Regions from separate parts of the Clostridium cochlearium genome, predicted to be linked through region 1. Evidence: predicted binding sites of a transcription regulator. Region 1 holds the regulator's gene; the other holds the start of a gene.
What was found. The regulator Rex, encoded in region 1, represses fermentation and respiration genes when NADH is low (regulators of the CRP and FNR family bind a similar motif). The targets are predictions, from matches to a motif close to ATTGTTAANNNNTTAACAAT.

Region 1 (11,632 bases):
TCTTCTCTTTCTTGTTTTTCTAATAATGCTTTACCTTCTTCTGTTTTATACATACCCTGTCTTCTTAAAGCTTCATCAAAATCTACTAAGTGACCATCAAATTCCGGTCCATCTACACAAGTAAATTTAGTTTCACCACCAACAGTTACTCTACAAGCCCCACACATACCTGTTCCATCTACCATTAAAGTATTCAAACTAGCTATAGTTTTTACTCCATATTCTTTTGTAGCTTTAGTTACAAATTTCATCATTATCATAGGTCCTATAGTTACCACTAAATCATATTCTTTATTTTTATTTTCCACTAAATCTTTAAATAAATCTGTTACTAATCCCTTATATCCATAGGAACCATCATCGGTAGCTATATATAGATTACCTGCTTCTTTTTTCATTTCTTCTTCTAAAATTATTAAATCCTTAGTTTTTGCACCAATTATCACATCTGTTTTTACACCTATAGAGTTTAGCCATTTAACTTGAGGATATACCGGTGCTGCTCCTACTCCTCCAGCTATATACAATATATTCTTTTTCCTTAAATCTTCTTCTTTTTCGTATACCAATTCTGAAGGCTGACCTAATGGTCCTGCAAATCCTTCAAAATAATCTCCTATTTCTAGTGATTCCATCTTTTTAGTAGAATTACCTACTACTTGAAATACTATGGTAACTGTTTCTTTATCTGCATCATAATCACATATAGTAAGTGGAATTCTCTCACTTTTTTCATCTACTCTCACTATTACAAATTGTCCTGGTTTAGCTGACTTAGCAATTCTCGGAACATGCACATCCATAAGATAAATATTTGGAGCTAATAATTTTTTCTCTAATATTTTATACATCTGTCTTCCTCCATATTAATTATTATTTCTCATAACACATATGTTTATTATATATAAATTTAATACAAATAATCAACAAATAAAAATTTTGCTTACAAAATTTTTATTTAATGAATAACTAACAGTGAACAATGAATGATTAAGGAAGAAAATCCACCTTAATTGTTCATTATTACTTATTCATTAAACAAAGCTCTCCTAAAGGAGAGCCTTGTTTTAAAAGTCTATATCTTTTCCATAGAATGCATAAGTATACATATTCTTCATTTCTTCTTCATTTATCTTTCTTGGATTTGCTCCCGTACAAGCATCTAATACAGCATTATGTGCCATATATTCAACTTTTCCTTTAAATTCATCTTCAGCTATTCCATATTCTTTTAATGAACTATCTATACCTAATTCTTTATTTAAATTTCTAATAAAGTTTATTAATGAATTTACTAAGTCTTTGTCTGATTTTCCCTCTAACCCTAAATATCTTGCAATGTTTGCATATCTTTCTTCACAAACTTTACTATTAAATTGTATAACATAAGGTAAGAATATTGCATTGGCACAACCATGAGTTATGTCAAATACAGCACCTATTTTATGAGCCATACTATGAGTTATTCCAAGTAATGCATTTGAGAAAGCCATTCCTGCAAGGCATTGAGCTTCATGCATTCTTTCTCTTGCTTCTTTATCTTCTTTAAAGGATTTAATTAGATAATCTTTAACCATTAATATTGCTTGTAATGCTAATGGATCTGTAAAGCTAGTGCTTTCTGTAGCCACATAAGCTTCTATTGCGTGAGTTAAAGCATCCATACCTGTATGAGCAGTAAGTTTAGCTGGCATTGTTTCTGCTAATTCTGGATCTACTATAGCTATATCTGGTGTTAAATTAAAATCTGCTAATGGATATTTTATTTGTTTTTTATAATCTGTTATTACTGAAAAAGCAGTTACTTCAGAAGCTGTTCCACTTGTAGATGGTATGGCTATAAATTTAGCTCTACTTCTTAATTCTGGAAGACTAAGCACCTTCTCAGCAGCTTCTTCAAAAGTTAAATCAGGATGTTCATAAAAAAGCCACATAGCTTTAGCTGCATCAATTGGTGATCCCCCACCTATGGATACTATCCAATCTGGTTCATATTCCCTCATAATTTCTGCACCCTTCATAACTGTTTCTACTGAAGGATCTGGTTCTACACCTTCTATTAATTTGGTTTCTATGCCTGCTTCTTTTAAATAATCCTCTACTTTAGCTAAGAAGCCAAATCTTTTCATTGATCCACCACCGATTACTATAACAGCTTTGTTCCCCTTAATAGATTTTAATACTTCTAATGATCCTTTACCATAATAAATATCTCTTGGAATTGTAAATCTCTTCATAATATTATCCTCCCCATACATGTTTTTCATATTATTTATACTTAAAGTTTATTATTTACATATATAGTCTTTACTATCCATAGGTTCATTTTTGTTCCCTATATTCTCTTAACGTGCCCATATATTGGATATAAAAAGCCATAGGAGTTACCCAATGGCTTTTATTATATTATTTGGAGTAATCGTGGAATCCTTTTTTAGTCTTTCTTCCTAACCATCCAGCTCTTACATATTTTCTTAATAATGAGTGTGCTCTATATTTAGTATCTCCAGTTTCTGTGTATAAAACATCCATTATAGCAAGGCATACATCTAAGCCTATAAGATCTCCTAGTGCTAATGGTCCCATTGGATGATTTGCACCAAGCATCATAGCTTTATCAATATCTTCTGCTGTTGCTATACCCTCAGCATAAATTCCTACTGCTTCATTTATCATTGGAATTAATATTCTATTTACAACGAAACCTGGAGCTTCTGCAACTTCTACAGGATCCTTTCCAATAGCTATTGAAACTTCTTTAACTGCATCAAATGTTTCTTGTGATGTAGCCATTCCTCTTATTATTTCAACAAGTTTCATTACTGGAGCAGGATTGAAAAAGTGCATTCCTATAACTTTATCTGGTCTATTAGTAGCTGTTGCTATTTCAGTTATAGATAATGATGAAGTATTTGAGGATAATATAGCTTCTGGTTTACATATTTTATCTAATTCAGCAAATATTTCTCTTTTTATCTTCATATTTTCTACAGCAGCTTCTACAACTAAATCACAGTCAGCAGCTTTATTTAAATCAACTGTTCCTTCTATTCTACCCATAATTGCATCCATATCTTCTTGAGCCATTTTTCCTTTGGATACACGTTTGGATAATCCTTTTTCTATTCCTTTTATTCCTCTTTCAACAAACTCATCTTTTATATCTCTTAAAACTACTTCATATCCCTTTGCTGCAAATGCTTGAGCTATACCAGCTCCCATTGTTCCAGCGCCAAGTACACATATTTTTTTCATTTTGTTCCCCTCCTAAAGATATTTAAAAAACTTCATATACTAATAAATTTTATTTAATATATTAGTTTTCTTCTTTCTCTTCTTTTAATTTAGCTATTAATTCAGGTACTATCTTATTATAATCCCCAACTAATCCTAAATCTGCAATTTGCATTATTGGAGCAGATTCATCTTTATTTATAGCAATTATATAATCTGAATCTTGCATTCCAGCTAAGTGTTGGATTGCTCCAGATATACCTACTGCTATATAAACCTTTGGTCTTACAGTTTTTCCTGTTTGACCTACTTGGTAATCCTTGTCTAACCATCCATTGTCTATAGCAGCTCTTGATCCTGCTACACTTCCACCAAGAACTTCTGCCAGTTCTTTTAATAGTTCAAAGTTTTCTTTTGATCCTATTCCTCTACCACCAGATACTAAGAATTCAGCTTCTCCTATGTCCATAACATCTTTAGTTATTTTAACAACATCTTCTACTTTTGTTCTTATATCTGACATTTCTAATTTAGCTTCTATCTTTTTAACTTCGCCTTTTCTGCCAGCATCTTTTTTAAGTCTTTCAAAAACTCCAGGTCTAACTGTGGACATTTGTGGTCTATGTTCTCCACAAACTATTGTGGCCATAAGATTTCCACCAAATGCAGGTCTTGTCATTAATAGATTGTTAGTTCCTTCTTCTATGTCAAGTCCTGTACAGTCTGCTGTAAGTCCTGTTCTTAATCTTGCTGCAACTCTTGGTCCTAAATCTCTTCCTATATATGTTGCTCCTACAAGAATTATTTCAGGTTTTTCTTCAGCTACAAGATCACATATAACTTTTGCATATCCATCTGTTGTATAGTGATTTAATAGAGGATTTTGTGCATATATTACCTTATCAGCTCCATATGCTACTAATTCTTCTGCTATACTGTCTATTTTATTTCCTAAAAGAAGAGCTGTTAACTCTACTCCTAGTTTATCTGCAATTTCTCTTCCTTTTCCTAAAAGTTCAAGTGAAACTTTTTGTAATTCACCATCTCTTTGTTCAGCGAATACCCAAACACCTTTGTAATCTGCTATATTCATCTTTTATCCCTCCTATTTTATTAGATATAGTGCTTTTCCTTTAGTTTTGCTACTGCACATTGTGCTGCTTCTTTTGGAGTTAGGTTTACAACTTCACCTTTTCCCTTTGCTTCTTTTGTTGTTGATCTCTTAACTTTTGTTGGAGATCCTTTTAATCCAAGAAGGGACTTATCTACATCTAAAAAGTCTGCATTCCAAACTTTTATTTCTTTATCAAATGCTCCAAATATATGAGCTACGTGCATATATCTTGGTTCATTAAGTTCTTTTATTGCTGTTAAAAGAACAGGTGTTTTTACTCTTATATTTTCGTATCCATCTTCCCAAGCTCTTCTAACTTTTAATTCTTCTCCATCTACTTCAACTTTTTCTACATAAGTAATTTGAGGTAGATCTAAGTTTTCTGCTATTTCAGGTCCAACTTGTGCTGTATCTCCATCAATAGCCTGTCTTCCAGCGAATACTATATCATAGTCTAATTTTTTGATAGCTGCGCTTAGGGCTGTTGATGTAGCTAATGTATCTGCTCCTGCAAAAGCTCTGTCAGATATTAATATAGCTTCATCTGCTCCCATTGATAACGCTTCTCTTAAAACGTCTTCTGCTTGTGCTGGTCCCATTGTTATTACTGTTACCTTTGCACCATTACTTTCTTTTAATTTTAAAGCTTCTTCTAATGCATTTTTATCGTCTGGGTTCATTATTGATGGAACCCCTTCTCTTATAAGTGTTCCTGTTACTGGATCTATTTTAACTTCTGTAGTATCTGGAACTTGCTTTATGCAAACAACTATATTCATGTACTTTGACCTCCTTATTATCTAAATAAGCTTCCTGAAATAACCATTTGTTGAACTTGTGAAGTTCCTTCATATATTTCAGTTATCTTAGCATCTCTCATCATTCTTTCTACTGGATAATCTTTTGTATATCCATATCCACCAAATAATTGAACAACTTTAGTAGTTACATCCATAGCAACATTAGCTGCATGTAATTTTGCCATTGCAGCTTCTACTGAATATGGTAATCCATTTTGTTTTCTCCATGCTGCTTGATAAACTAAAAATCTTGCACTTTCTATTGCAACTTTCATATCTGCCATCATCCAAGATAATCCTTGGAATTTATAAAGTTGTCTTCCGAATTGTTTTCTTTCTTTCATGTATGTTATAGCTTCTTCTAAGGCACCTTGTGCTATTCCCAAAGCTTGAGATGCTATTCCTATTCTTCCTCCATCTAGAGTCTTCATAGCAATTCCAAAGCCTCTTCCTTCTTTACCTACCAAGTTTTCCTTTGGTACCTTAACATCTTCAAAAATAAGTTCTGTTGTTGAAGATGCTCTTATACCCATTTTATCTTCAACTTTTCCTATTGAGAATCCAGGCATTCCCTTTTCAAGTATAAATGCTGATATTCCTCTAGTTCCTTTACTTCTATCAGTCATAGCAAACACTACAAATACATCTGCTACTCCACCATTTGTTATAAATATTTTTGATCCATTTAATAAATAATGGTCTCCCATATCTATTGCTATACTTTGTTGTCCTGCTGCATCTGTTCCTGCATTAGGTTCTGTTAATCCAAAAGCTCCTATTTTTTCTCCCTTTGCTAATGGAACTAAGTATTTTTGTTTTTGTTCTTCTGTTCCATGTTCATATATTAAACTTGCACAAAGAGATGTATGAGCTGATACTATAACTCCTGTTGTTGCACATGCTTTTGATAATTCCTCAACAGCTATGATGTATGATAATACATCTCCACCTGCTCCACCATATTCTTTTGGAATTGGAATACCCATCATACCAAGTTTAGCCATTTTTTCAACGTTTTCCATAGGGAATCTTTCTGTTTCATCAATCTCTGCGGCAATTGGTTTTACTTCATTTTCAGTAAAATCTCTTACCATTTGTCTTACAAATTCTTGTTCTCTAGTTAATGCAAAATTCATTTATTCCTACCTCCTATCTATTTTTGAAGCATTTATCTTTTCTTTTTTCAAGAAATGCTGTCATACCTTCTTTTTGATCTTCTGTAGAGAAGCATTCACCAAATACTTCTGCCTCAAAAGCTATCCCTGTATCTATGTCACATTGTAATCCTCTATTTATAGCTGATTTACATAATTTCACAGCTATAGGGGCATTACTTGCTATCTTATTAGCCATTTTTTTAGCTGTATCTAGAAGTTCATCCTTTTCTACTACCTTATTAACTAATCCTATTCTTAATGCCTCTTCTGCATCGATTATATCTGCTGTATATATTAATTCCTTAGCTACTGCTGGTCCAACTAATCTAGCTAGTCTTTGAGTTCCTCCAAAGCCAGGTGTTATTCCCAAACCAACTTCTGGTTGTCCAAATTTAGCCTTTTCAGAAGCAATTCTTATATCACAAGCCATGGATATTTCGCAACCTCCGCCTAAAGCGAATCCATTAACTGCTGCAATAACTGGTTTTTCTAAGGTTTCCAACTTTCTGAATACTTTATTTCCAAGTGTACCAAATTTTCTACCTTCACTTACAGTAAGATCCTTCATTTCTCCTATATCTGCACCGGCTACAAAAGCTTTTCCTGCCCCTGTAAGCACCACTGCTAATACTTCATCATCTTCTGATAAACAATCAATAGCAGAATCTAGTTCTTTTAGCAGTTCACTATTTAAAGCGTTTAGAGCATTAGGTCTATTAATTGTTAAAACCGCTATTTTACCATCCTTTTCTAGGATAAGATTTTTAAAATCCATAGTATAAATTCCCTCCTACTTTACATGCTTATTAACAAATAACTATTTTATTAATTATTTGTTAATATTATAACAAATACACACAAAAAAAATAACTCCTTTTTCTTAAATATAATTATATACTCTATTCGTTTTATTTTCAATACAAACTTTTACTAAATTTATAATAAATTAAAACTTTCAAATAAAAATAAGGTGCTTGTTATGTTTACAACAAGCACCTTATTTTTATTTGATGACTATCCTTCTTGTTCATTCATCAAATAACTTAATGTTAGTAAGCTTTCACTTAAATGTACATTTTCAACAAAGACTTCCTCTGGAACCTTTAGATCTACAGGAGCAAAATTCCATATTCCTTTTACATTATTTCTAGTTAAAATATCACATACTTTTTGAGCGCTTCTACTAGGGACACATATAATTCCAATATCGATATTATTCTCTTTTAGATAATCTTCTAAAGTATCTATATCTTTTATTTCTATATCTCTTATTTTTAGTCCTACTAGTTTAGGATTTATATCAAAAATACTTTCTAATTTAAATCCAAGTTTTTCAAATTTATTATAGTTGGCTACTGCCTGACCTATATTTCCACCACCTAGGATAATACATTTGTATTCTTTAGTTAATCCTAATATATTGCTTATTTGAGCATGAAGCTCCTTTACATTGTATCCATATCCTTGTTGCCCAAAGTCGCCAAAACAATTAAAATCTTGTCTTATCTGTGATGCTGTAAATCCTATCTTTTTGCTAAGTTCCTTAGAGGAAATCCTATCTACTTCATTTTTCAACAGCTCTTCTAGATACCTATGATATTTAGGTAACCTCTTTATAACAGCCATAGAAATATTTCTTTTTTTATCCATAGTTCACCTCTTAAGTTTAATACCATATTTTTTATAGTTACTAACTGATTATATATTTTATCACAATATATGATTTCATACTATCTAATTATAACAAATTTAAAATACCTCTACAAAATTTTATTTTTACATAGTAGAATATTATAGGTGAGAGGTGAATAAGTAAATGATTATTTTAAGTTGTAAAAACCTTAGCAAAAGTTATGGTATAGATAATATTTTACATAATATATCTTTTAACATAAAAGATGGCGAAAAGGTAGGTTTAATAGGACCTAATGGCTCTGGAAAATCTACATTATTAAAAATATTAGCTAATGAATTAGATTATGATGCTGGTGAAATTTTTGTAGAAAAGAATAAAAAAATTGGATATCTTCCTCAACATTATTCTATAGAATCTTCCAAAACTATATATAACGAAATGTTATGTGTATTTAAAAATCTTATAGACTTAGAGAAAAAAATATCAGAGTTAGAAGAAAAAATGAATGAGCCTTATGATGCTTCTAATGCAGAATATCATGATAAAATTATCAAAAATTATACAACTGCTGTAGAAACATACACTTTAAGAGGTGGATATACTTATAGAGGTGAAATTAATAGAGTTCTAACTGGATTGGGATTTGAAGAAAGTGATTTTCATACTCCTGTAAATATATTAAGTGGAGGGCAAAAAACTCGTTTAGCTCTCTGTAAATTATTACTTGTAAATCCAGATATATTACTATTAGATGAACCTACAAACCATCTAGATTTAGATGCTATAGAATGGTTGGAAGAATATTTAAAAAATCATAAAGGAACTTTGCTAATAATTTCCCACGATAGATACTTTTTAGACTCTGTTACTAATAAGACTATGGAAATTTGTAACAACCAATTTAAATCTTTTGATGGAAATTATACAAAGTTTATGGAATTTAAAAAGAAAGATTATGAAGCTCAGTTGAAAGCTTACTCAGCTCAACAAGCTGAAATCAAAAGACAAGAAGAAATTATAGAAAGATATAGATCTTTTAATAGAGAAAAGAGTATACGAGCTGCAGAAAGTAGACAAAAGGCTCTAGATAAGATAGATAAAATTGATAAACCTATAATGTATTCTAATAGTGCAAAAATAAAATTTAAAGCTTCAATTAAAAGTGGTAATGATGTTCTTCATATAGAAGATTTAGCTAAAAGCTTTGATGACGTAAAACTCTTTAATAATATTAACTTAGATATAAAAAGAGGCGATAAATCTGCTTTAATAGGAGAAAATGGTCGAGGTAAAACCACTCTTTTTAAGATAATAATGGACAAAATATCTGCAGATAAAGGTAAAAAAGTATTAGGCAGAAATGTATTTATAGGATACTATGATCAAGAACAATCTGATTTAGATCCTAATAAGACAATAATAGATGAAGTTTGGGACGCTTTTCCTAATATGACTACTACAGAAGTTAGGAATGCCTTAGCTGCATTTCTATTTACTGGTGATGATGTATTTAAAGAAATATCTAAACTTAGTGGTGGGGAAAAATGTAGAATAAATCTTTTAAAATTAATGCTATCTAAGGCTAACTTTTTACTTCTAGATGAACCTACAAATCATTTAGATATAGTATCAAGGGAAGCCTTGGAAGATGCTATTTTAAATTATGATGGAACTGTTCTTGTAATTTCCCATGATAGATATTTCTTAAACAAAGTTATAGATAAAATATATGAACTAAAAGAAGACGAAATCAAGGAATATTTAGGTAACTATAGCTACTATATAGAAAAAAAGAAAAATCCATCTAGATTTGAATCCTTAGAAGAAAATGAAGGTATGACTAAAACTCAGATTAAAATAGAGAAAAAGAAGAAACGTGAAGCAGAAAAAGAACAAAAACAAATTAAATTAAAAGCTAAAAATATAGAAGAATTAATTGCCTCTAAAGAAAATGAACTATTAAAACTTCAAGAAAAATTATGCTTAGAAGAAGTCTATTCTAATCCTGAAAAATCTCAAGAAGTAAACTTAAAAATACTGGAAATAGAAAAATCCCTAGAAGAACTTTACAATGAATGGGAAAACTACCTATAATGAACAGCTAACAATTATTCATTTAGTTGGTTCCATAACCATTTTAATAGGGGTTTATTTTACAAATTATTTAAGTTCAAATAGTGATAAAAATTTATGTTGTAAAAAAAATACTAACTTAGATGTATCAAAAGAAAAAAGAATTATACCAAAATGATTTAATTCATTTTGGTATAACTCTTTTTCTCATGCTTAAAATTTACTTTCTTTTAGACATTTCACGAGTTTTATCAGTACATTTTCTCATTGCTTCCATTATGGTTCCTCTAAAATTATTTTTTTCTAAAGAGTATACTGCCTCTATTGTAGTTCCTGCTGGTGAACATACCCTGTCTTTTAATTCTCCTGGATGTTCTCCTGTTTCCAATACCATTTTTGCTGCTCCTAGTACAGATTGTGCTGCCATTTTATATGCCTTATCTCTAGGAACACCATCTAATACGGCTCCATCTGCTAAAGCTTCTATAAACATATACACGTAAGCTGGTGAAGAGCCACTTATAGCTGGTATTGCATCCATAAGATCTTCTTCTATTATTTCTACTTTACCAAAGCTTTTGAAAATATTCACTACATCTTCTAAATCATTTTCTGTAATTAATTCGTTATAGCATATAGCACTCATACCTTCCCCTACTAAAGCAGGAGTATTTGGCATAGTTCTGATTATTTTTAACTTCTTTTCAAATGATTCTTCTACATAATCTATAGTTATGCCTGCTCCTATAACAACTATTATCACATCTTTTTTTACGTAATCTTTTATTCCTTGTATAACTTCTCCATACTTATTAGGTTTAACCGCTAAAATAATTATATCTGAGTTCTCTGCTACCTCTTTATTATCTTTTGAAATATTTACATTAAACTTTTCTTTTATGTATTTTAGTTTTTCCTCATCTTTATCACTTACAAATACATTTTCTCCAAAAACTATTTTAGAACTAACAATTCCTGTAATCATAGCCTGTGCCATATTTCCACAACCTATAAGTCCTATATTTTTTTTCATATGTATCCCCTCCATTTTATTTATTTAATTTTAAATTTGGTATAGCATTTAATTTTAAATCTGAAAATTCACCTTTTAAAAATTGAAAATAAGCTGCACTTCCTATCATTGCTGCATTATCTGTGCATAATTTAATGCTTGGAAACAGTATCTTTATATTTCTCTTTTTTCCTTCTTCAACTATTGTATCCCTAAGGCAAGAGTTTGCAGCTACTCCACCTGCCACTGCTATTCTATCTACTTTTTTTATATTAGCAGCTTCCATAGTGTTATCTACTAGGAAGTCAACTACTGCTTTTTGAAAAGATGCTGCTACATCTGCTCTATTTACTTCTTCTTTTTTCATTTCCATAGTGTTTAAATAATTTAAAACCGATGATTTAAGTCCACTAAAGGAAAAATCTAATGTATTTTCTTCATGAAACTTAGCCCTTGGAAACTTTATAGCATCTTTGTTACCTTCTTTAGATAATTTATCTATTTTAGGTCCTCCAGGATATCCTAATCCTATAGCTCTTGCTACTTTATCATAAGCTTCTCCTGCTGCATCATCTCTAGTTTCTCCCATTATTTCATACTCTCCAT
Region 2 (7,301 bases), 500 kb from region 1:
GTAGCCATAGTGCCAATTTTAAGAGCAGGTCTTGGAATGGTAGATGGGATATTAAAACTTATACCAGCAGCTAAAGTTGGTCATATAGGACTTTATAGGGATGAAAAAACTTTAACACCAGTGGAATACTTTTGTAAATTACCGCAAGATATAGAGGAAAGGGAAATAATAGTAACAGATCCTATGCTAGCAACAGGTGGCTCAGCTACAGATGCTATAACTCTTTTAAAGAAAAGAGGAGCAAAATATATAAGACTTGTTTGCTTAGTTGCAGCCCCAGAGGGTATAAAAGTAGTAATGGATGCTCATCCAGATGTAGATATATATGTAGCTGCTATAGATGAAAAATTAAATGAATCAGGATATATAGTTCCAGGATTAGGAGATGCAGGAGATAGATTATTTGGAACTAAGTAATATAAAAAGTCGGCATATGCCGACTTTTTATATTACTTAGTTATAATTTGTGACTTTAATTTATGTTATTTTTAGTATAGAATAATAAATAGTATATAAATAAAATTTAGAATATACGGAGGAATAAATGGATAGAATTGATAAAAATAATTATTATCTAGATATATGTGAAACAGTATTAGAAAGAGGCACTTGTTTAAGAAGAAATTTTGCAGCTATAATTGTAAAAAATGATGAAATAATGGCAACAGGATATTCAGGTGCTCCTAGAGGAAGAAAAAACTGTTGTGATATGGGTGTATGTAGAAGAAAAGAGTTAAATGTACCAAGAGGAACTAGATATGAGTTATGTAGATCTGTACACGCAGAACAGAATGCAATAATATCAGCAAGAAGACAAGACATGATAGACTCTACTATGTATTTAGTTGGAAAAGAAAAAGAAACTGGAGAACTTGTAAAAAATGCTGCACCATGTTCTCTTTGTAAAAGATTTATAATAAACGCAGGAATAAATAAGGTTATAATTAGAGATACAAAAACAGAATATAGAGTTGTCCCTGTACAAGATTGGATAGACAATGATGATTCACTAGAAGGGGACGGATCTTATTAATGGAGAGATAGCAATGAATGAATTATTTTTAGCTTTTATAGTTTCCACTATGGCATCTATACTACTAACACCTTTAGTAAAAAAGTTTGCAGTTAAGATAGGTGTTATAGATGTACCAAAAGATAAAAGAAGAGTACATAAAAAGCCTGTACCTTTGTTAGGAGGTATAGCTATTTACCTATCATTTTTATTTACTGTAGTTATAAAAAAGGGTGCTTTAACTAATCCTGAAAAGGGAATATTAATAGGAGCAACCATAATCGTTATAGCAGGTTTTTTAGATGATAAATATGATTTAAAACCTATTTATAAATTATTATTTCAAATTTTATCTGCAGCTATTTTAATTACATTTGACTTAAGAATAGTAAATATAACTAATCCATTTTCTAACAGTAATCCTTGGTTATCTACTGGATGGCTTTCTATACCATTAACATTAATTTGGGTGGTAGGTATAACCAATGCTATTAATTTAATAGATGGATTAGATGGATTAGCAGCTGGGGTTGCATTAATATCTTCAGTAACTTTATTCATAATTGCTGTTATGAGTATAGATATTAGATATGAGGCAGCATTTTTAACGGCGGTTTTAAGTGGAGCAATTCTCGGATTTCTTCCTTATAATTTTAATCCAGCTTCAATATTTATGGGGGATACAGGAGCTCAACTTTTAGGGTTTTTATTAGCAGCAATATCAATAGAAGGAGCAATAAAATCTGCTGCAACAGTAGCTATATCTGTACCTATATTAGCATTAGGTATACCTATATATGATACTTTGTTTGCTATGATAAGAAGAAAGATAAATGGAAAATCTATAATGGAAGCAGATAAAGGACATCTACATCATAGATTACTTGATATGGGATTAAATCAACGACAAGCTGTATTAATAATGTATCTTATAAGTGCTATACTTGGAAGTTTTGCTATATTAGCCATGCAAATAAGCAACCAAAATTCATACTTTTTACTTGCAGTTATTGTAGTAATTATAATGGTAGCAGCGTGGAAATGTGGATTTTTTAAACACAAGGAATAGTGCATAATTGACTTGGAGGTAAATTTTATGAAAAGAACAAAGATAATGACTATATTTGGAACTAGACCTGAAGCTATAAAAATGGCTCCATTAGTAAAGGAGATAGAAAAAAGAGAGGAGCTTTGTAGCAAAGTTTGCGTTACAGCTCAACATAGAGAAATGCTAGATCAAGTTTTAGATTTATTTCAAATAAAACCAGATTATGATCTAGATATAATGGCTAAAGGGCAAACTTTAACAGATATAACTATGAAAAGTCTTAAAGGTTTAGAGGGAGTGTTCAGAGAAGAAAAACCAGATTTAGTTTTAGTTCATGGAGATACCACTACAACTTTTGCAGGAGCATTGGCTGCTTTTTACCAAAAGATAAAGATAGGTCATGTAGAAGCAGGATTAAGAACTTTTAATAAGTATTTTCCTTATCCAGAAGAAATGAATAGAAAATTAGCAGGTGCTATGGCAGATTTACATTTTGCTCCAACAAAAGGATCGAAAAATAATCTTTTAAAAGAAGGAATAGATTATGATAACATATATATTACAGGGAATACTGTAATAGATGCAATGGAATTTACAGTAGAAGATAATTATGTTTTTAAAAATAAAATTTTAAATGAAATAGATTATAAAAATAGAAAAGTTATAATGGTTACTGCTCATAGAAGAGAAAATTGGGGAGAAGGAATAGAAAATATATGCAAAGGATTAAAAGAAGTAGTTGAAAATAATAAAGATGTGGAAATAATATATTTAGTTCATTTAAACCCAATTGTTAAAGATGTGGTTTATAAATATTTAGATGGCGTAGATAGAGTACACCTATTAAATCCTTTAGATACTAAAGAAACTCATAATTTAATGAACAAATGCTATATGGTTATGACAGATTCGGGAGGACTTCAGGAAGAAGCACCCCACTTAGGAAAACCCGTTTTAGTTTTAAGAGATGTAACGGAAAGACCAGAAGCAGTTGAAGCAGGGACAGTAAAACTTCTAGGAACAAATAAAGAACTTATAGTACATGAAGCTAATAAAATAATAAGAAATAAAGAAGAGTATAATAAAATAAGTAGAGCTATAAATCCTTATGGAGATGGGTATGCCTCAAGAAGAATAGTAGATTCCATATTATATTATTTTAAATATTTAGAAAATAGACCTAATGACTTTATATAAAGTTTGTGTTTTTTTTAACAAAAATATATTGATAAATTTTTAATAAGGGGTTATAATATAATTAGTTTAAAAGAAAGTTGTTAATTTTTTAACTAAAGGTGAGAGAAAACCGAAAATTTAAATAATTTAGGAGGGTTTTAAATGAAAGAAGTTGTTATTGTTAGTGCAGTTAGAACTGCCATGGGTAAATTTGGAGGAAGTTTGAAAGATGTACCTGCAGTAGAATTAGGTGCTACAGTTATTAAAGAGGCAATAAATAGAGCTGGAATCAAACCTGAAATCATAGATGAGGTTATAATGGGAAATGTTATTCAAGCTGGACTTGGACAAAGCCCAGGAAGACAAGCAGCTGTAAAAGCTGGTATACCTGTTGAAATCCCAGCATTTACACTAAATAAAGTTTGTGGTTCTGGACTAAGAGCAGTTAGTCTTGCAGCTCAAATGATTAAAGCTGGAGATGCTGATGTAGTAGTAGCTGGTGGAATGGAAAACATGTCTGCAGCACCATATGTTTTACCAAATGCTAGATGGGGACAAAGAATGTTCGATGGCAAAATGGTAGATACTATGGTAAAAGATGGTTTATGGGAATCATTTAATGATTATCACATGGGAATGACAGCGGAAAATATAGCAGAAAAATGGGGATTAACAAGAGAAATGCAAGATGAATTTGCATGCGCTTCACAAAATAAAGCAGAAAAGGCTATTAAAGAAGGAAGATTTAAAGATGAAATCGTTCCAGTAGTTATAAAAACTAGAAAAGGTGAAGTAGTGTTTGACACAGATGAATTCCCAAGGTTTGGAACTACTGTAGAATCATTATCAAAATTAAAGCCAGCATTCAAAAAGGACGGAACAGTTACAGCAGGAAATGCATCAGGTATAAATGATGGAGCTGCTGCATTAATCGTAATGAGTGCGGAAAAAGCAGAAGAATTAGGATTAAAACCATTAGCTAAAATAGTTTCTTATGGTTCAAAAGGTTTAGACCCAGCTTATATGGGATATGGACCAGTAGGTGCAACAAAAGTTGCTCTTGAAAAAGCTGATTGGAAAGTAGAAGATTTAGATTTAATAGAAGCTAATGAAGCATTTGCTTCACAAAGTTTAGCTGTTGCTAAAGATTTAGGATTTGATATGGAAAAAGTAAATGTTAATGGAGGAGCTATAGCTCTTGGACACCCAGTAGGATGCTCTGGAGCGAGAATATTAGTTACACTATTATATGAAATGCAAAGAAGAGATTCTAAAAAAGGTTTAGCTACACTTTGTATAGGTGGAGGAATGGGAACAGCCCTTCTTGTAGAAAGATAATAATTTAAATATGAGTAAAAGCCGTTAGCAATTGCTAACGGCTTTTGTGTTTTATGTTTTGTGTTACAAAATAAGAACTTTTTAAATACTCTTATTTTGTAACACTTTTTTTATGTAGTTTATATATTAATAATATATTTATGAATACAAACTATATATTTGTCAATAATTATTAAAGATGATTTTATAATAAATTGTAAGGGGGATATATAGTTTAGTATGAGAGTTATAGAAAAAAATAAGAATAAAAAATTGGTAATAATATTATTTGTAATATTATTTTTATTAGGAGCAAAGTTACCAAAGAAAAATTTATTTCAGTCTTTATTAGATATTTCTAAGGGAACTATAATTGAAAATGGCGTAAAATTAATTAGTGAAGATAGCCTTGGAAAGGAAAAAAGTTTTCAACAGATTTTAAATAGTTTAGATATAGAAGAAACAGAAATAAAGGATTATAAAGAAAATGAAAAAAAAGTTATTATAGAATTTCAAAAGGAAAGTTTAAGAGGATATATTCAACAAGAACATATAAAAGATAAAAATTTAAGTAGAACTACAATGGTTCTAATAGAAAAGAATTCAGAAAATATTTTAGATGACTTAAAAAAAAGTGGAAATAAAATACTTAATGGAAATTTGAAAATATATAGTTATATGAAAGTTAAGATTAATACAGAGGATTTAGATAGTGCAAATAAAAAAATTATAGAAAGGCTTAATTATAATATTAATACTGTAAAAATTATTAATGGATATAGTAATTTTTTAGAAAACAAGTCTTTTCAATATGCTTTAGTAAACTATTCTTCAGGTAGCTACTTAATAATGGGGGAACCACAGATTTTTGAATTATATTAGAAATTTATAATGATATGGAGGAATACTATGAATAAAATTATTGTTAATGGAGGTAAAGGGCTAAAAGGTGAAATTAATATAAACTCTGCTAAAAACTCTGTATTACCGATAATAGCAGCTAGTATATTGAGTGGAGATAAATGCATAATAGAAAATACTCCTATGTTAAAAGATGTATTTGTAATAAGTGAAGTTTTAAGATCCATATCTTCAGAAGTAGAGATAGATAAGATTAATAATAAAATAATAATAGATACATCTAATATTTGTAGTTTAGAACCTTGCAGTGATCTTGTAAAAAAATTAAGAGCTTCTTTTCTTATAATGGGGCCTATGCTATCTAGATTTGGGAATTTTAAAATATCTCTTCCAGGGGGATGTAATATAGGCACTCGTCCTATAGATTTGCATTTAAAGGGTCTAAGTGCCTTAGGAGCTGATATAAATATAGGATATGGTTACGTGGAAGCTAAGGCGGATAAATTAAAAGGAAATAAAATATACTTAGATTTTCCTTCTGTAGGAGCAACAGAAAATATAATGATGGCAGCTGTCCTTGCAGAAGGAGAAACTATAATACAAAATGCAGCAGAAGAGCCAGAAATACAAGATTTAGCTAAGTTTTTAAATGCTATGGGCGCTAATATAATTGGAGCAGGTACTGATACAATAAATATAATAGGAGTAAAAAATTTAAAGGGGGTAGTCCATAAGCCCATATATGACAGGATAGAAGCTGGAACTTTCATGACTGCAGCAGCTATAACAAGGAGTAGAATAAAATTAAATGGAGTAAATGAAGAGCATTTAAGACCAATAATAGCAAAATTAACTGAAATAGGTGTAGACATAAATATAGATGGGGAAAGTATGATAGTTGATGGAAATCGTCAACTAAAACCTGTGGATATAAAAACTATGCCATATCCAGGGTTTCCAACAGATATGCAACCTCAAACTATGGCGTTACTAAGTACTATACAAGGAACTAGTATAGTAACTGAAACAATATTTGAAAATAGATTTATGCATGCCATCGAAATGAAAAGAATGGGTTCAAATATAAAGATAGATGGGAGAAGTGCTGTAATAGAAGGAGGAAATAAATTAACAGGTTGTGAAGTAAAGGCTACGGATTTAAGGGCAGGTGCAGCGTTAATACTGTGTGGTCTAGTAGCAAGAGGAAGCACAGAAATTACAGATATTTATCATATTGACAGGGGATATGCAGATGTAGAGAAGAAATTTCAATTACTAGGAGCAGATGTTTACAGAATATAATAATTGGAATATAAATATAATTGTTTTCATATAGTTATTATAAAATACGTAAGATTAATAGAGGAGAAAACTATATGAGAAGTGGAGATATAATGTATTTATTAAAAAGATTTTTTGCAAGTATACTAGCTAGTATACTTATTGTAATTATTTTTTGCTTTATAATATTAAAACCATCTTTAATAGGAAAAGACAACAAAAATAATATATCTGAAAATAAGAAGATTGAAGAAATAAAAGTAAAAGTATATATCTCAAAAGATAAAAAAATAATAGAATTAGATTTGGAAGATTATATAAAAGGAGTAGTTTCAGCTGAAATGCCTGCTGAGTTTCATGAGGAGGCCTTAAAAGCTCAAGCTATAGCAGCAAGAACTTATGCTATACCTCGTATAAAACAATTAGGTGGAGTCAGTTGCAAAAATGTAAATGGTGCAGATTTATGTGATACAGTACACTGTCAAGCATTTTTAACTAAAGAAGTTAGAATGAAAGGCTGGTCAGAGAAAAAAAGAAATGAATATTGGAATAAGATTGAAAATGCAGTTGAAAGTACTGCAGGAGAAGTTTTGGTGTATAAAGATG

Region 2: CKV72_RS00810 (acetyl-CoA C-acetyltransferase) is a predicted target of Rex. The motif match lies at 3,334-3,353, and genes of this name have one in related genera.

Annotation. Positions count from the first base shown of each region.
Region 1 covers NZ_LT906477.1:2,093,428-2,105,059, forward strand. The annotation lists gene CKV72_RS10295 (sulfide/dihydroorotate dehydrogenase-like FAD/NAD-binding protein) at 1-851, opposite strand, end outside; gene CKV72_RS10300 (iron-containing alcohol dehydrogenase) at 1,068-2,237, opposite strand; gene CKV72_RS10305 (3-hydroxybutyryl-CoA dehydrogenase) at 2,407-3,255, opposite strand; gene CKV72_RS10310 (electron transfer flavoprotein subunit alpha/FixB family protein) at 3,317-4,327, opposite strand; gene CKV72_RS10315 (electron transfer flavoprotein subunit beta/FixA family protein) at 4,348-5,127, opposite strand; gene CKV72_RS10320 (acyl-CoA dehydrogenase) at 5,145-6,284, opposite strand; gene CKV72_RS10325 (short-chain-enoyl-CoA hydratase) at 6,298-7,080, opposite strand; gene CKV72_RS10330 (redox-sensing transcriptional repressor Rex) at 7,320-7,955, opposite strand; gene CKV72_RS10335 (ABC-F family ATP-binding cassette domain-containing protein) at 8,122-10,035, shown strand; gene CKV72_RS10340 (hypothetical protein) at 10,013-10,192, shown strand; gene proC (pyrroline-5-carboxylate reductase) at 10,235-11,047, opposite strand; gene tsaD (tRNA (adenosine(37)-N6)-threonylcarbamoyltransferase complex transferase subunit TsaD) at 11,064-11,632, opposite strand, start outside.
Region 2 covers NZ_LT906477.1:161,376-168,676, forward strand. The annotation lists gene upp (uracil phosphoribosyltransferase) at 1-417, shown strand, start outside; gene CKV72_RS00795 (deoxycytidylate deaminase) at 545-1,033, shown strand; gene CKV72_RS00800 (MraY family glycosyltransferase) at 1,047-2,081, shown strand; gene wecB (non-hydrolyzing UDP-N-acetylglucosamine 2-epimerase) at 2,109-3,257, shown strand; gene CKV72_RS00810 (acetyl-CoA C-acetyltransferase) at 3,399-4,574, shown strand; gene CKV72_RS00815 (hypothetical protein) at 4,794-5,435, shown strand; gene murA (UDP-N-acetylglucosamine 1-carboxyvinyltransferase) at 5,463-6,716, shown strand; gene spoIID (stage II sporulation protein D) at 6,791-7,301, shown strand, end outside.